DNA from 2 places in the Burkholderia sp. NLJ2 genome. Region 1 is predicted to be linked to the other one. Evidence: riboswitches for the same ligand, from Rfam matches in the RefSeq annotation. Region 1 holds a riboswitch; the other holds the start of a gene.
The links. A riboswitch is a leader RNA that binds a small molecule or an ion and turns the genes downstream of it on or off. The one in region 1 is predicted to bind manganese.
Positions count from the first base shown of each region.

Region 1 (8,359 bases):
CACCGGGCCTGCGCAGCGCCGAACGATCCGCGCAGGCAGACGAGCAGCATGATGGTCGCCGCGCTGAACACCGCCCCCGCGTAGAACGTGGCCGCGGCGCCCACCCTGTCCCACAGGAGGCCGGCGACGACGCTCGATACGAGCGTCACGACGCCGCCGAGCAGATTGAAAACGCCGAACGCCGTGCCTCTCAAGTCGGACGGCGCGGCATGCGCGACCATCGTCGCGAGCAACCCCTGCGTCATCCCCATATGGAGCCCCCACAGCGCCACGCCGACGAGTACGGTGCCCCAGTGCGTGCCGTGCGCGAGCACGAGGTCGGCTGCGATCAGCATCACGAGTCCGGCCACCATCAGCTTCGTGTGGCTCGTCGTGTCGGCGAGCTTGCCGAACGGGTAGGCCGACAACGCATACACGACGTTCATCGCCACCATCACGAGCGGAACGAGCGCGACGGGTACGCCGCTGCCCATCGCACGCAGCACCAGGAAAGCCTCGCTGAAGCGGGCCAGCGCGAACACGGCACCGACGGCGACGACCCACCAGTAGCGGGCGCCGAGTTGTTTCACGACGTCGCGGCGGATCGGGTTGATGCGCTTGTCGCCCGGCGCGCGCGCCGGCTCGTCGATACCGAACGCGAGCAGCGCGACGGCCAGCATGCCCGGGATCACGGCCAGCCAGAAGGCGAGGCGGAAGTCGTCGCGCCACCTCAGCATGATGACGACGGCCAGCAGCGGCCCGAGAAACGCCCCCACCGTGTCGAGCGACTGCCGCAGCCCGTACGCGGCGCCGCGCAGGTGGACCGGCGTGACGTCGGCCACGAGCGCATCGCGCGGCGCGCCCCGGATTCCCTTGCCGATCCGGTCGACGATCCGCGCCGTCACCACGACGCCGATCGTCGGCGCGATGGCGAACAGCGGCTTGCTGAGCGCGCCGAGCCCGTATCCGGCAACCGCCAGCCACTTGCGATTGCGCAGATAGTCGCTCAACGTGCCGGAGAACACCTTGACGACCGGCGACGTCGCCTCGGCGATCCCCTCGATGACGCCGATCGTGGTCGCGCTCGCGCCGAGCCCCGCCATCAGGAACATCGGCAACAGGCTGTGGATGATTTCCGACGACACGTCCATCAACAGGCTGACGCAGCCCAGCACCCACACGCTGCGCGGAATCTGACGAAGAATGCCGGTCGACGGTTCGGTCTGCATGGGGCGCTCTCGATTCGGGAATCCCGACACGGGACGCCATCGATACTACTGCAGGCCCGTGACACGCGGCACGCATCGACTGTCGCGCGTGCCACGCGTGCCGCCCTATTCCCCCGGCTCGCGCCGGATCTTCGTCTGCCGGCGTGAGCGGTCGTTCAGTATCTGGTGCCGGCGATGGTCGGTCAGCTTCTTCCAGTCGCGCGCCTCGTCGCGCGTGCGCAGGCAGCCGACGCAAAAACCCGTTCGACCGTCAAACGCGCACAGCTCGATGCACGGCGATTTCACTGCCACGATCAGGCCGCCTTCGCGTGCGTCATCACTTCGACGGTCACATGCGACACGCCGTCGAAGCGCGCGATCAGCGCGTGATAGAAACGCGCATCGCGCGCCGTGTCGCCGGTTTCGACCGACACGATCGCGCTCATATGCCCGGGGCCCACGCGCCAGACGTGGAGATCGTTGACCTTGTCGCCGAGCGTCTCGATCGCGCGGCGAACGTTGTCCGCCAGCTTGCGGTCGACGTTGACGTCGAGCAGGATGCCGCCCGTATCGCGCATCAGTCCGTAGGCCCAGTTCGCGATCACCAGCGCGCCGACGATGCCCGCGAGCGGGTCCATCCAGACCCATCCGAACGCGCGCGCAAGCAGCAGGCCGACGATGGCCAGCACCGAAACGGCCGCGTCGGCGATCACGTGAATGTAGGCCGACCGGATGTTGTGATCGCGGTGGGCCGCCGCGTGCGAACCATGAGCGTGATGCGCGTGATGCTCATCTTCGTGATCGTGGTCGTGGTCATGCCCGTGATGATGACCGTGGCCATGCCCGTGATGGTGGTCGCCGCTCAGCAACCACACGCTGGCCAGGTTCACCGCGAGCCCCAGCACCGCGATCGGAATCGCTTCGCTGAAGTGAATGGGCACGGGAGACAGAAGACGCGCGATCGCCTCATAGCCGATCAGCAACGCAATCATCGCCAGCACGATCGCGCTCGTGAACCCGGCGAGGTCGCCGAGCTTGCCCGTGCCGAACACGAAGCGCTGATCGTCGGCATGCTTGCGCGCATAGGTATAGGCCAGCGCGGCGATCAGCATCGCGCCCGCGTGCGTCGACATGTGCAGCCCGTCGGCGACGAGCGCCAGCGACCCGAACAGCGTGCCGCCGACGATTTCAGCCACCATCATCGCCGTGCACAGGCCGATGACCATCCACGTCTTCCGTTCGTTCTGCTCATGTGCGGCGCCCAGAAATGCATGGCTGTGCCTGCCGCCGGCCGCCGCGCCGTTGAATTCGTTCATTTTCGTTCCGCTTACTTGAAATAGCTGTGGACGACCTCGATCAGCTGCTCGGTCGCGCTGCCTTCATGCGCGTCGGGCGCGTCCGCATCGACGAGGTGCGACCGGATGTGGTCTTCCAGCACGACGGCCAGCAGGCCGTTCATCGCGCCCCGGCAGCTCGTGATCTGCTGCAGCACGTCGTTGCAGCCGCGCTCCTCTTCGAGCGCGCGCTCGATCGCTTCGACCTGGCCCCTGATACGGCGCACGCGGTTCAGCAGCTTCTGTTTTTCGCGAACTGTGTGACTCATCGATTGCTCCTGTATAGGGTGGGGGAGTATATCTTCAAAGTGTTTTCCATATAGGGTAGAGGGGTATATTTTTTCGAGATGAAGGCTTGTCGAAAGAAATCCGCTCGGCTAGACTTGCGCTCGTCTTTGGGGAGTAGCCTGCTTTCCGTCCCCCGGAAAGCGAACGCGTCAACACACTCGGCTTTCAGCCGTGGCGCGTTCGACCGAGTCGGTTTGGCGAGACCATGGGCGCATCGCGTCGTTCCTGGTCGGACGTCGGCGGATGCGCCATGGTTCGTCAGCGTCCGACCACGGAGTCCCCATGTTCCTCCCCGCCTTCCCCCCGCGCCTCATCGCCCGCTACGCACCGGCCTGCGGAGGCGTCGCATGACTTTCATGTTCCTCGAACTGGCGTTCATGCTGGTCGTCATCCTCGTGGCCGCCGAGGTCTTCACCAATGCGCTCGAACATCTCGGCGAACGCCTGAAGATTTCCGAAGGCGTGACGGGGTCGCTGTTCGCAGCCGTCGGCACCGCGCTGCCCGAAACCATGGTGCCGCTGCTCGCGCTGGCCGGCGGCACGGCGAACCAGGCCGTGAACGAGGAAATCGGCGTCGGCGCGATTCTCGGCGCACCGCTGATGCTCGCGACGCTCACCACCTTCCTGATGACGCTCGCCGTGATCCGATCGCGCGGGCTGCGCGGCACGATCGCGCCCGAGCGCACGGGTTTCGTGCGCGACATGAACTACTTCCTCGCCGCGTTCTCGCTGGCCACCGCGGCGATGTTCGTCCCGCATCACAACTGGGCCGTGCGCGCGCTGCTCGCCGCGATGCTGGTCGGCATCTACGTGATGTACGTCGTGATGACGTTCCGCGCGTCGAGCCAGCTTGTCGATGCCGGGCACGGCACCGAGGCGCCGCACACGATGTTCCTGGCGCGCACGGGCCTGCCGACCAACCTGGCGACCATCGCGCTGCAGTTGCTGCTCGGCGTCGCGCTGCTGGTCGGCGGTGCGAAGGGCTTCATCCACGGCGTGGAAGGCGTGTCGCACGTGCTCGGCGTATCGGCGCTGCTGCTGTCGCTGATCATCGTGCCGATTGCCACGGAACTGCCGGAGAAGGTCAACAGCGTGCTGTGGATCCGCCGCAAGAAGGACACGCTCGCGTTCGGCAACATCACCGGCGCGATGGTGTTCCAGGGCACGCTGCTGCCGGCAATCGGCATCATGCTCACGCCGTGGGAGCCGCGGCCCGAAGTGCTGACCGGCGTGATCGTCACGCTCGCGGCGGCGGCCTGGCTGCGCGTCAATGCCCGCACGCGCGGGCTCGCGATCTGGGCGTTGCTGGCGAACGGTGCGGGTTATGCGGGATATCTGTTCCTGACGCTGGCGCGCTGAACGCGTCGGGATGCGTTCGGTCGTGCGTCGGCCTGCAGCACGTATGCACAGCCGGGCGCATCCGCACACGCTCGTACCAGGCGCGCAGATTCGCATACCGGCTCGGGTCGATATCCGCGTTGTACATCCCGTCGCGCTGCGCGCCGCGCTGAAGGAAATCTTCGACGGCAAGAGCGGGTACCGCGACAGCAGGCGATGGCGCTCGAGCGGTACGCGTGATTCGCTTCGAATCGCCTGGCTAACGCAAGCTCGCCCGGATGGCCGTGGCGATATCGCTGCTTACCGCGGCAAGCGCGCGATCGTGCGCGGCGATGAGCGCGTCGTATCCCTGCCCGTGCACGACTTCGCGCGCGACCGAGCGACCCGCGATCGCCACCGCCTTTCCCGGTGGCAGTACAGCCCACAGCGCTTCGATCGTGACCGAATCGCGCGGCGCCGACTCGAAACGCATGACGTCCACACGGACGCGCCATGCAGGCGCCATGTTCGGTCCCGAATCAAACACATTCACTCGAGCCGAACCCAGCAGTTGGCCGATATCGGCGGCAATGACACGGGCAATGTCCGTCTTCAGCGGTTCGGCCCATCGGGCGAACTCGTCGAGCGATACCTGGTTGCCGGCAACGCGCGTGACGATCTGCGGGCGGTCGACAAGTTCCGGCACCGTCACCGGGTTGACCACGACGCTCACGGGCATAGCGGTGCCCACGCCGGTAAGCGTCGCGTCGGGACTCAGCGTGTAGAAGCGGGCTGTCGGCGAACTGCCACAGCCGCCGAGCAGCCCGACCAACAGCGCGACGGCCTTGATCGAACGGACGCGCTTCATGGCCGGCCCTCCGTCTTGCCCCGCACCAGTGCTTCCGGATGCCGCTCGAGGTAGTCCGCCAGCGTCCTGAACGCCGCGGCCGTACGGGCGATCTCACGCATCGCATCGCCGGTGTTCTGCTGCAGCTCCGAGCCCGGCTGCAGCGCGCTGTTCGCCGAATCGAGCGCGGTGTGCGCCGATGCCAGCGTATCGCGCGCCTGCGGCACCACGGTATCGAGCTGCTTGAGCAGCAGGTTGGCGCTCGCCAGCGTCTGTTGCGCGTTGTTGCCGATCTTGTCGAGCGGCATGCCGTTGAGTTTCGCCATCAGGCGTGTCACCGAATCCTGCAGCGATTGCAGCGATCCCGGAATCGCTGGCAGTTCAGGCGGGTTGGCAGCCCAGTCGATCGAAGCCTTCGCCGCTTCCGGAAAGAAATCGAGTGCGACATAGAGTTGCCCTGTCAGCAGGTTGCCGGTCCTCAACTGCGCGCGCAGCCCGCGCTCCACAAGCAGGTTCGCCAGTTGCTCGGGATGCTGCGAAAGGCGCCCGCCTTTGGCGCCTGTCCGGTAGCGCGACGTGAAACGCTCCGGATAAAGATTGAATTCGACGGGAATGCTGAACTTGCGGGTTTCGCGATCGAAGCGCGTATAGATTCCCGTCACTTCGCCGACCGCCACGCCGCGGAAATCGACGGGCGCTCCGACCGCCAGGCCGCGCACCGATTCGGTGAAGTTCACCAGATACTTCTCGACGATCCGGTCGTGCCGCTTCATCGCCTCCGCCCGGTCGCGGAACAGCGTGAACGGCGCGTCGGATGCCGCGACCGGCTGATCGAGCGAATCGACGGGCGTCTCGAACGCGATGCCGCCAATCATGATCGACACCAGCGATTGCGTTTCGACCCGCAAGCCGTCGGGGCTCAGCGCGACGTCGATGCCGCTCGCGTGCCAGAAGCGCGAATCGGCGTTCACGAACCGGTCGTACGGCGCATTGACGAACGCGCGCAGGGTCACCCCCTTGCCGTCCGGATCGAGCGCGTAGGTGACGATTTGTCCGACCTGGAGCCGCCGAAAATAGACGGGCGAGCCGACGTCGACCGATCCCATGTCCGCGCTCTTCAGCACGAACTCGCGTCCGGGCTCGTCGCTCGTGAAAACCGGCGGGGCTTCGAGGCCGGTGAACGCGCGGCGCGCGCCCTTCGCATCGCCGACGTCAGCGCCGATGAACGAGCCGGACAACAGCGTGCCGAGGCCCGACACCGTGCCGCCGGCAATGCGCGGGCGCACGACCCAGAAGCGCGTGTTGTCGACCAGCAGCGTCGTCGCGTCCTTGGAGATATCGGCGGTCGCCACCACGCGCTTGTGATCGGTGGACAGCACCACCGACCTGACGACGCCGATATCGACGTTCTTGAACTTGATCTTCGTCTTCCCGGCTTCGAGACCTTCTCCGGTCCTGAAGGTGATCGTGATCGTCGGGCCTTGTTCGATGACGGCCTTCACCGCCAGCCATCCGCCGATCAGCACCGCGACAATCGGCACGAGCCACACGAGTTGCATGCGCCAGCGCGAGCGCGTCGTGGCGACGGCGTCCGGTATGTCCGGCATGTCAGGCTTCTGCTCGGGGCCACCCATGATGCTGCTCCACTGTGTCCCAGATCAGGCGGGGGTCGAACGTCGTCGCCGCGAACATCGTCAGCACCACCACCGCCCCGAACGCGATCGCCGCAGGACCGGCCTTGATCGTCGCCAGCGCCTGGAACTGCACGAGCGCGACGAGCATCGTGATCACGTAGATGTCGAGCATCGACCAGCGCCCGACGAATTCGACCATCCGATAGATGCGCGTACGCTGTTCCTGCAGCCATCGCGACTGCCGCTGGACCGTGAACGCCAGATACGCGAGCGCGAGAATCTTGAGCAGCGGCACCGCGATGCTCGCGACAAACACCACGACCGCGAGCGGCCACGATCCGGACACCCACAGATAGACGACGCCGCTCAGGATGGTGTCCTTCTGCGCACCGAACAGCGAACTCGTGTACATCACCGGCAACACGTTCGCGGGGATGTAAAGGACCATCGCGGCGATCAGGAGCGCCCACGTGCGCGACACGCTCGCGGGTTTGCGCAGGTGCAGCGCCGCGCCGCAGCGCGGACAGGCCAGGCCGTGCTCGCCGGCCGGCGCACGCGCGAGCTGCCCGCAATCGTGGCACAGCACGAGGCCGCATTCGGCGGCGGTAACGGCGCCGCGCGGCATTGGCATGCCGCTGCCGCGCCCGTCGCCACGGCCCTGCGCCGCATCGATCCGCGACCACAGTTCATGCGCATCGAACGAAGCGCCGGCGGCGGCGAGCACGAGCATCAGCCCGCCGAACGAATAGAGCGCGACGCCCGTCACGACGCTCGCGATGTGGGCCAGCTTGACCAGCGCCACCAGCAAGCCGAGGATCAGCACTTCCGTCATCCCCCACGGGGCCGCGAGGTGGCAGAGCCGAAACACGAGCGCCGCACACGCGGGCACGCGGTTCATCCGCAGCGGCACCAGCAGCCAGAGCATGCCGGCAATCTGCACGAGCGGCATCAGCATCGTGGTCGCGAACACGAGGCCGGCGAGCGGCCAGATCCCGTCCGCATACAGCACGCGCACGGATCCGGCCAGCGTCGTCTCGACAACCGTCCCGCCAACCGACAGGCCTACGATCGGGTACAGGTTGGAAATGACGAACAGCACGCCCGCGGCCGTGGCAAACGCCAGCGCACGCGTCAGGCTGTCCTCGCGGTTCCGGTAAAGCTCCGCATGGCAGCGCCGGCAACGCAGCGCGCAGCCAGGCGCCACCGGCACGTTTCGCTGCAGCAGGTCGCATTCGTGGCAAACGATCAGGCCGGCGCGGTTCATCTCGGCCCCTCGCCGGCCACGGGCCGATCGGCGGCGGCGTGCGGCCGTGCGGTCATCCGCTCGGCCGTGACGACCCAGCCCCCGCCCATCGCCATGTAGAGATTGACGAGCGACGTGAGCGTCGCGCTGCGCGTCTGCGTGTACGACAACTCCGCATTGAACAGCGTGCGCTCCGCGTCGAGCACCTCGATATAGCTCGTATAACCGCCCTCGTAGCGCAACCGCGCGAGCCGCTCGTACGTGCGCAACGCGTCGATCTGGCGCGCCTGCGTGGCGAGTTGCTCGCGCGACTTCTGCGATCCGATCAGCGCGTCCTCGACCTGCTGGAACGCGACCTCGATCGCCTTCTGGTACGCGTAGAGCGCTTCCTGCTGACGCGCCTCTGCCTGGCGGACCTGGCCCGTAATGTTGCCGCCGGTGAAGATCGGCAGCGTCGCCGATCCGGCAAACGACCAGACGCGCGCGGGCCCGGTAAAGAGATTCGAGAAC
Region 1 covers NZ_CP137810.1:2,248,811-2,257,169, forward strand. The annotation lists gene R9B84_RS32480 (MFS transporter) at 1-1,208, opposite strand, end outside; gene R9B84_RS32485 (DUF1289 domain-containing protein) at 1,314-1,499, opposite strand; gene dmeF (CDF family Co(II)/Ni(II) efflux transporter DmeF) at 1,502-2,503, opposite strand; gene R9B84_RS32495 (metal/formaldehyde-sensitive transcriptional repressor) at 2,515-2,790, opposite strand; yybP-ykoY riboswitch at 2,907-3,085, shown strand; gene R9B84_RS32500 (sodium:calcium antiporter) at 3,157-4,167, shown strand; gene R9B84_RS32505 (PqiC family protein) at 4,406-4,993, opposite strand; gene R9B84_RS32510 (intermembrane transport protein PqiB) at 4,990-6,606, opposite strand; gene R9B84_RS32515 (paraquat-inducible protein A) at 6,581-7,870, opposite strand; gene R9B84_RS32520 (efflux transporter outer membrane subunit) at 7,867-8,359, opposite strand, start outside.

Region 2 (8,359 bases), on a different replicon from region 1:
CGGCGCTCGTCGAACGCCTCGCGCGCACGCGCACGGCGCTCACCGTCTGCCCGCTGTCGAACCTGAAACTGTGCGTGTTCGACGACATGGCGAAGCACACGCTGAAGGCGCTGCTCGACCGCGGCGTCGCGGTAACGATCAACTCCGACGATCCCGCCTATTTCGGCGGCTACGTCAATGAAAACTACTTCGCGACGGTCGCGGGGCTGCAGCTCACGGATGCCGAAGTCAAGGCGGTGATCCGCAACGGCTTCGAGGCGTCGTTCGTCGAACCGGCGCAGCGCGACGCACTGTTCGCGCGCCTCGACGCGTACTGGCAGGCCGCATGACGGCCGGCATCGAGGTGCGCTAGACAGATGAAACACGGCAACGGCATCCGCTTCGCGACTCCCGGCCCGGCCTTGAGCCGAGTCGAACGCATGCATGCGCCCGGCGCGAACGCGTTCAACGCGTTCGTCGCCCGCGTGGTGGCGGCGCTGTCCGTTGCCGCCCGCCGGCGCGTGCGGTCGCGGCTTGCCGTCCCGTGCGCCGCCGCAGCGGCCGCGATCGCCAACGCCACCGGCAATCACGCGATGGCGGCCCCGGCCGCCACGCTCGCCCGCGCAATCGCATCCGGCCGCGCCGCACGCAGTGTGTCGCGACTACTCGCGAAGCGCCGTCCCGCCCCCGCGCGGGCGGTGCCATCCATGCCGTCGCCCGCGCGGCGTCGATCGCTTTCTTCTGTTCGCCTTACCTTGATGCAGGACCATTCGTCATGACGCAAACCGCTTTTCGTTCCCAACTGCTGACCTTCAACGGCGACCCGGCGCAATCGAGCCAGGCCGCGAACTACGAGACCGACGGCCTCCTGATCGTCGACGACGGCAAGGTCGTCGCGGCCGGCCCGTATGCGCAGCTCGCCGCGACGCTCGCGCGCGATGCGATCGTCCACGACCTGCGCGACAAGCTGATCGTGCCCGGCTTCATCGACACGCACATCCACTATCCGCAGACAGACATGATCGCGTCGCCGGCGCCGGGCCTGCTGCCGTGGCTCGACAAGTACACGTTCCCGACCGAGCGCCAGTTCGGCGATCCCGAGCATGCGCGCGAAGTCGCCGATTTCTTCGTCGACGAACTGCTCGCCTGCGGCACGACGAGCGCGCTCGTCTACTGCACGGTGCACAAGCAGTCGGCCGACGCGCTGTTCGCGGCGAGCGACGCGCGCGACCTGCGGATGATCGCGGGCAAGGTGCTGATGGACCGCAACTGCCCCGAATTCCTGCGCGACACCGCGCAATCCGGTTATGACGACAGCGCCGAGCTGATCGACCGCTGGCACGGCAAGGGCCGCCAGATGTACGCGCTGACGCCGCGCTTCGCGCCGACGTCGACCGAGGCGCAGCTCGAAGCGTGCGGCGAACTCGCGCGCCGCCATCCGGACGTGTTCGTGCAGAGCCACGTCGCGGAAAACGTCGACGAGGTGAAATGGGTGGCCGAGCTGTTCCCCGGCCATCGCAGCTATCTCGACATCTACGACCGCTACGGGCTGCTGCGTCCGCGCGCGGTGTACGGCCACTGCATCCACCTCGACGACGAGGACCGCCGCAGGATGGCCGAGACGCGCACCGTGGTCGCGCACTGCCCGACGTCGAACTTCTTCCTCGGCAGCGGGCTGTTCGATTTCGACAAGGCCGGCGAATACGACGTGCCCGTCACGCTCGCCACCGACGTCGGCGGCGGCACGTCGTTCTCGATGCTGCAGACGATGAACGAGGCGCACAAGGTCGCGCGGCTGTCGGGCCACCACCTGACCGCTACACGGATGTTCTGGCTCGCGACGGCCGGCGCCGCGCAGGCGCTCGACCTCGCCGACACGGTCGGCACGCTCGCGCCGCGCACCGAGGCCGACTTCGTCGTGCTCGATCCGCAGGCGACGCCGCTGCTCGCGCGCCGCACGAAGCGCGCGGATTCGCTCGAGGAATTGCTGTTCGCGTTCGCGCTGCTCGGCGACGACCGCGCCGTGTACCGCACCTATGCGGCCGGCAAGCTCGCCCACGAACGCGGCGCGGCCCGCCGTCCGGCCGCCGCGTAACGGCCCGCCGGGCACCCTGCCCCGCATGTGCGGCGCATCCGCCGCCGCGCATGCCGGGTAGCTGAAGGCGCCACGCGCCGATCGCGCCCCGACGCCCTCGTTGCCCTGCCCGGCCGCTTTCCCGCGCGCGACCCGTCGTGCTAGAATTCGCCGCTCATTGGGGAGTAGCCGCTCCGCTCGATGTCCCGCGCCCCCGGCGCGCATCGTGACGGAGGCGTCCGTCAACAGACTTGGCCGTACGGCCATGGCGGACGCAGCCACCTAGGCCTGGCGAGACCGATGGTTCACAGTGCGCCGCATCAGGGCCCGGCGCGCCGTGGATCGTCGCTCGCACGCACAACATCGGCCCGTGGAACCCCATACGTGTCCCAAGCCTTCCTGATTTCCACCGGCGCCGTCGCCCTCGCTGAAATCGGCGACAAGACCCAACTGCTTTCCCTCGTGCTGGCCGCGCGCTATCGCAAGCCGGTGCCGATCATCCTCGGCGTGCTCGTCGCGACGCTCGTGAACCACGGTTTCGCAGGCGCGCTCGGCGAATGGCTCGGCGCGCTCGTCACGCCGTCGATCATGCGCTGGGCGCTCGCGTTCTCGTTCATCGCAATGGGGTTGTGGATCCTCGTGCCGGACAAGCTCGATGCCGACGAAGCCAATGCCAACCGTTCGCGGCTCGGCGTGTTCGGTGCGACCCTCGTCGCATTCTTCCTCGCGGAAATGGGCGACAAGACGCAGATCGCGACCGTCGCGCTTGCCGCGCGCTTCCAGGACTACATCGGTGTCGTGGCCGGCACGACGTTCGGGATGATGCTCGCGAACGTGCCCGCGATCCTGCTCGGCGACCGCTTCGCGCACCGCCTGCCGACGAAGCTCGTGCACGGCATCGCGGCCGTGCTGTTCGTCGTGCTCGGCGCGCTGGCGCTGCTGGGCATCGGGGTCTGACGGACGGAGGTGGCCGGCGCGGCCGGGCGGCCGCGCCGTTGCTGGCGCCGCGTTACTTCGCGACCGCCGCGCCCGAAGCCGGCGCAGCCGGCACCGCGCGCTCGTTGGCGGCCGGCGCCGCCGGCCCGCCGCGCTTGTCGACCGGCAGCCGGACCGAGCGGACCGCGCCGTTCGACAGCGGGAAATCGGCGAGCGCGCTGCGCGCGAGGAACGACATCGCGTACAACAGCGTGCCGTTGTCGCCGGTCGTGCGCGCGGACACGTTGTAGACCTCCTTGCCCGTCGCGCGCTCGGTGATGCGGATGCCGAGCGTGTAGTCGAACACCTGGTACGTCTGCGCGACATAGCCGGCCGGCATCGGCCCCCAGGGCCCCCACGGGCCCCACGGCCCGCGCCGCCAGTACGGCCCCGGCCCGACGAACCAGGGATCGTAATAGACGGGTTGCGGCACCGTCACGAGATCGCTGCCGACCGCATAGGTCAGTCCGACCAGATACCGCGCCTGCGCCTGCGGCACCTGCCGGAACGCATACGCGGACAGCTCGTTCGCGACGATCGGCTCGTAGGTCGACTGCTCGATGCTGTTCTTCTGTGCATCGGTGCGCGTGAACGCATAAGTGCGTGTCGCGTCACTGCCGCTCCAGTCGGAGAAGGCCGTGACCTGGGTCGTCACATAGCTGGTGCAGCCCGTCAGCAACGCCACGCACAGCGCCGCCGCCCAGCCCGCACCGCGAAAAATCCAATCGCGTTTCATGTTGATCCTCGTCGATCCGTCACCCGTTCGTCGCACCGCGCGAACCGGACGGGATGCCGATAATACGCGGACTGCCGAAAGCGGTAAAAAGTTCGCCCGGCACGCAGCCGCAAGCCTTTGTACAATGGCCCGGTTCGCCCGGCCCGTGCGGCGGGCCCGTCCCCCACTCCACCGATCTCGACGACCATGTCCGACAACGCCTCCTCCACCGTGATCCGCCGCGCCGACTACACGCCGCCGGCCTTCCTCATCGATTCCGTCGCGCTCGAATTCGATCTCGCGCCGGCCCGCACGATCGTCAGGAATACGATGCGCGTGCGCCGCAATCCGGACGCCGCGCCCGCGCCGCACCTGGAGCTGATGGGCGAAGCGCTCGAATTCCTCGGCGCATGGCTGGATGGCGCGCCGCACGGCGCCGTGCGCGCGCACGAACACGGGCTGACGGTCGAGAACGTCCCCGACGCATTCGAGCTGACGCTCGAAAGCGCGTGCGCGCCCGACCAGAATACGACGCTGTCGGGCCTGTACGTGTCGAGCGGCAACTTCTTCACGCAGTGCGAAGCCGAGGGCTTTCGCCGCATCACCTACTTCCTCGACCGCCCCGACGTGATGGCGTCGTTCACGGTCACGCTGCGCGCCGACAAGGCCGCGTACCCGGTGCTGCTGTCGAACGGCAACCTCGTCGATTCGGGCGACCTGCCCGACGGCCGCCACTTCGCGAAATGGGAAGACCCGTTCCGCAAGCCGAGCTACCTGTTCGCGCTCGTCGCGGGCAAGCTCGTCGCGATCGAGGAAAAGATCACGACCGGCTCGGGCAAGGAAAAACTGCTGCAGGTATGGGTCGAGCCGGCCGATCTCGACAAGACGCGTCACGCGATGGATTCGCTGATCCACTCGATCCGCTGGGACGAAAAGCGCTTCGGCCTCGAACTCGATCTCGACCGCTTCATGATCGTCGCGGTGGGCGACTTCAACATGGGTGCGATGGAAAACAAGGGGCTCAACATCTTCAACACGAAGTACGTGCTGGCGAACCCCGAGACCGCGACCGACACCGACTTCGCGAACATCGAATCGGTGGTCGGCCACGAATACTTCCACAACTGGACCGGCAACCGCGTGACCTGCCGCGACTGGTTCCAGTTGAGCCTGAAGGAAGGCCTGACGGTGTTCCGCGACCAGGAATTCTCGGCCGACATGGCCGCGGGCGACGACGTCGAATCGGCAGCCCGCGCGGTCAAGCGCATCGAGGACGTGCGTGTGCTGCGCCAGCTGCAGTTCGCCGAGGACGCGGGCCCGATGGCACACCCGGTGCGCCCGGAAAGCTACGTCGAGATCAACAACTTCTACACGATGACCGTCTACGAGAAAGGCTCGGAAGTCGTGCGGATGTACCAGACGCTGTTCGGCCGCGACGGCTTCCGCAAGGGGATGGACCTGTACTTCAAGCGTCACGACGGCCATGCGGTGACCTGCGACGACTTCCGTCACGCGATGGCCGACGCGAACGGCCGCGACCTCGCGCAGTTCGAGCGCTGGTACAGCCAGGCCGGCACGCCGCGCGTGACGGTGAAGACCGCGTACGACGCGGCCGCGCGCCGCTATACGGTCACGCTCTCGCAGGGCTACGGCGACGCATCGCCGGCCGCGCGCGAAACGCAGCAGGGGCCGCTGCTGATTCCGTTCGCGATCGGCCTGATCGGCCGCGACGGCCGCGACCTGCCGCTGCGCCTCGACGGCGAAGCCGCCGCAGCGGGCACGACGCGCGTGCTCGATTTTACCGATACCGAGCAGACCTTCACGTTCGCCGATGTGCCCGAAGCACCGCTGCCGTCGCTGCTGCGCAACTTCTCGTCGCCGGTGATTGTCGAGTACGACTACAGCGACGACGATCTCGCGTTCCTGCTCGCGCACGACAGCGATCCGTTCAACCGCTGGGAGGCCGGCCAGCGCCTCGCGACGCGCGCGCTACTGACGCTCGCCGCACGTGCCGCCGCGAACGAACCGCTCACGCTCGGCGAGAACTTCGTCGCCGCGTTCCGCCGCGTGCTGTCCGACGCGAACCTGTCGCCGGCGTTCCGCGAACTCGCGCTGACGCTGCCGTCGGAAACCTATCTCGCCGACCAGATGGCCGAAGCCGATCCGGCCGCCGTGCATCGCGCGCGCCTGTTCGTGCGCCGCCGGCTCGCGACCGCGCTGCGTGCCGACTGGCTCGCAGCGTACGAGCAGCACCAGACGCCCGGCGCATACGAGCCGACGCCGGAGGCCTCCGGCCGCCGCGCGCTGAAGAACCTCGCGCTCGCGTATCTGGCCGAACTCGACGACCCGTCCGAAGCGGTGCGCCTTGCAACCGCGCAGTACGACGCGGCGAACAACATGACCGATCGCGCGGCTGCGCTCGGCGCGCTGCTGTCCGCCGCGGCCGCGGGCGCGAACGAGCCGGCCGAGCATGCGCTCGACGACTTCTACCGTCGCTTCGAGAAGGAAGCGCTCGTGATCGACAAGTGGTTCGCGATGCAGGCGGCGCAACGCGGCACGCCCGCGCAGCCGACGCTCGCGAAGGTTCGCAAGCTGCTCGCGCACCCCGCGTTCAACCTGAAGAATCCGAACCGCGCGCGCTCGCTGATCTTCAGCTTCTGCGCGGCCAACCCCGCGCAATTCCATGCGGCGGACGGCTCGGGCTACGCGTTCTGGGCCGAACAGGTGCTCGCGCTCGACGCGATCAACCCGCAGGTCGCGGCACGCCTCGCGCGCTCGCTCGAACTGTGGCGCCGCTTCACGCCCGCACTGCGCGACCGGATGCGCGACGCGCTCGAACAGGTCGCCGCCGGCGCGAAATCGCGCGATGTGCGCGAGATCGTCGAGAAAGCGCTCGCCTGACGCAAGCGAGCGCATCGCGCCCGCACGATAAGGCCGGTGCCGCCTGACGCGGCGCCGGCTTTTTTATTGCGCGAGTGCGGTTGGAACCTGGCGGAATCGCGGGGTCTGACCGCGCAGTTTGCCGCCGCTGCGATGCGCACCGCGCCCGTCGCCGGCGCCGGAAACCGGGCCGGTCAGGCCGCCCGGCCTTGTAACCGGACGAAAAAAGCCGGCGGCACGCGAGGCGCGGCGGGTAAAATTGCGGCCATTCAAGGATTCTTTGGCCTTTCGGAGTCTGTCATGTCCATTGCCCGCCGCACCACGCTGTCGAAGTTCCTGATCGAACAGCAACGTGAGACCAACAACCTCCCCGCCGACCTGCGCCTGCTGATCGAAGTCGTCGCCCGCGCGTGCAAGGCGATCAGCTACAACGTGTCGAAGGGCGCGCTCGGCGAAGCGCTCGGTACCGCCGGCAGCGAGAACGTCCAGGGCGAAGTGCAGAAGAAGCTCGACATCCTGTCGAACGAGATCCTGCTCGACGCGAACGAATGGGGCGGCAACCTCGCCGCGATGGCGTCGGAAGAAATGGAAACGTTCTTCCCGATCCCCGCGAACTACCCGCGCGGCGAATACCTGCTCGTGTTCGACCCGCTCGACGGCTCGTCGAACATCGACGTGAACGTGTCGATCGGCACGATCTTCTCGGTGCTGCGCTGCCCGGACGGCAAGCAGGCGACCGAGGAATCGTTCCTGCAGCCCGGCACCGAGCAGGTCGCGGCCGGCTACGCCGTCTACGGCCCGCAGACGGTGTTCGTGCTGACGACCGGCAACGGCGTGAACTGCTTCACGCTCGACCGCGAAGTCGGCTCGTGGGTGCTCACGCAGAGCAACATGCAGATCCCGGCCGACACGCGCGAATACGCGATCAACGCATCGAACGCGCGCCACTGGTACGACCCGGTCAAGCGCTATGTCGACGAGCTGAACGCCGGCAAGGACGGCCCGCGCGGCGACAACTTCAACATGCGCTGGATCGCATCGATGGTCGCCGACGTGCACCGGATCCTGAACCGCGGCGGCATCTTCATGTACCCGGCCGACAAGCGCACGCCCGATCGTCCGGGCAAGCTGCGCCTGATGTACGAAGCGAACCCGATGTCGTTCATCGTCGAGCAGGCGGGCGGCGCCGCGACGACCGGCACACAGCGCATCATGGAAGTGCAGCCGACGGGCCTGCACCAGCGCGTGCCCGTGTTCCTCGGTTCGAAGAACGAAGTCGAGCGCGTCACCGGCTATCACGACGAAGCCGAATAATTTGCACTGCAGCACTGGACGGAGGTGCGCGACGCAAGTACAATCGCGCCTCGCGATTGTGGCCCTGACCGGCTGCATCGCAGTGAAGTGAAAGCGGGAAGTCCGCCGGATCGATGGTTTCGCGAAGCAGCAGCGGTAGCAAGCTGAAAAAAATTCGCAAAACCTATTGCCAAGATCTCGGATTTGACCATATAATTTCATTTCTCTGCTGCCGGTGTAGCTCAGTTGGTAGAGCAGCGCATTCGTAATGCGAAGGTCGTAGGTTCGACTCCTATCTCCGGCACCAAGACATAAAGGTCTGACAAGCATCGCTTGTCAGACCTTTTCTCTTTTCCGGCGCCGAAATCGTGCGCCCACCCTTCCGCGCACCACCCCCGCTTGCGGGCATCTCCCGACTCACGTGTCGCGCACTGCCGATTACA
Region 2 covers NZ_CP137808.1:1,092,121-1,100,479, reverse strand. The annotation lists gene R9B84_RS05085 (adenosine deaminase) at 1-329, shown strand, start outside; gene R9B84_RS05080 (hypothetical protein) at 357-758, shown strand; gene guaD (guanine deaminase) at 755-2,074, shown strand; yybP-ykoY riboswitch at 2,222-2,359, shown strand; gene R9B84_RS05070 (TMEM165/GDT1 family protein) at 2,438-3,010, shown strand; gene R9B84_RS05065 (DUF4136 domain-containing protein) at 3,063-3,764, opposite strand; gene pepN (aminopeptidase N) at 3,951-6,644, shown strand; gene R9B84_RS05055 (class 1 fructose-bisphosphatase) at 6,924-7,937, shown strand; tRNA gene R9B84_RS05050 (tRNA-Thr) at 8,148-8,223, shown strand.
Region 2: linked by a shared signal. The riboswitch ahead of R9B84_RS05070 (TMEM165/GDT1 family protein) and the one ahead of R9B84_RS32500 (sodium:calcium antiporter) in region 1 are both predicted to bind manganese.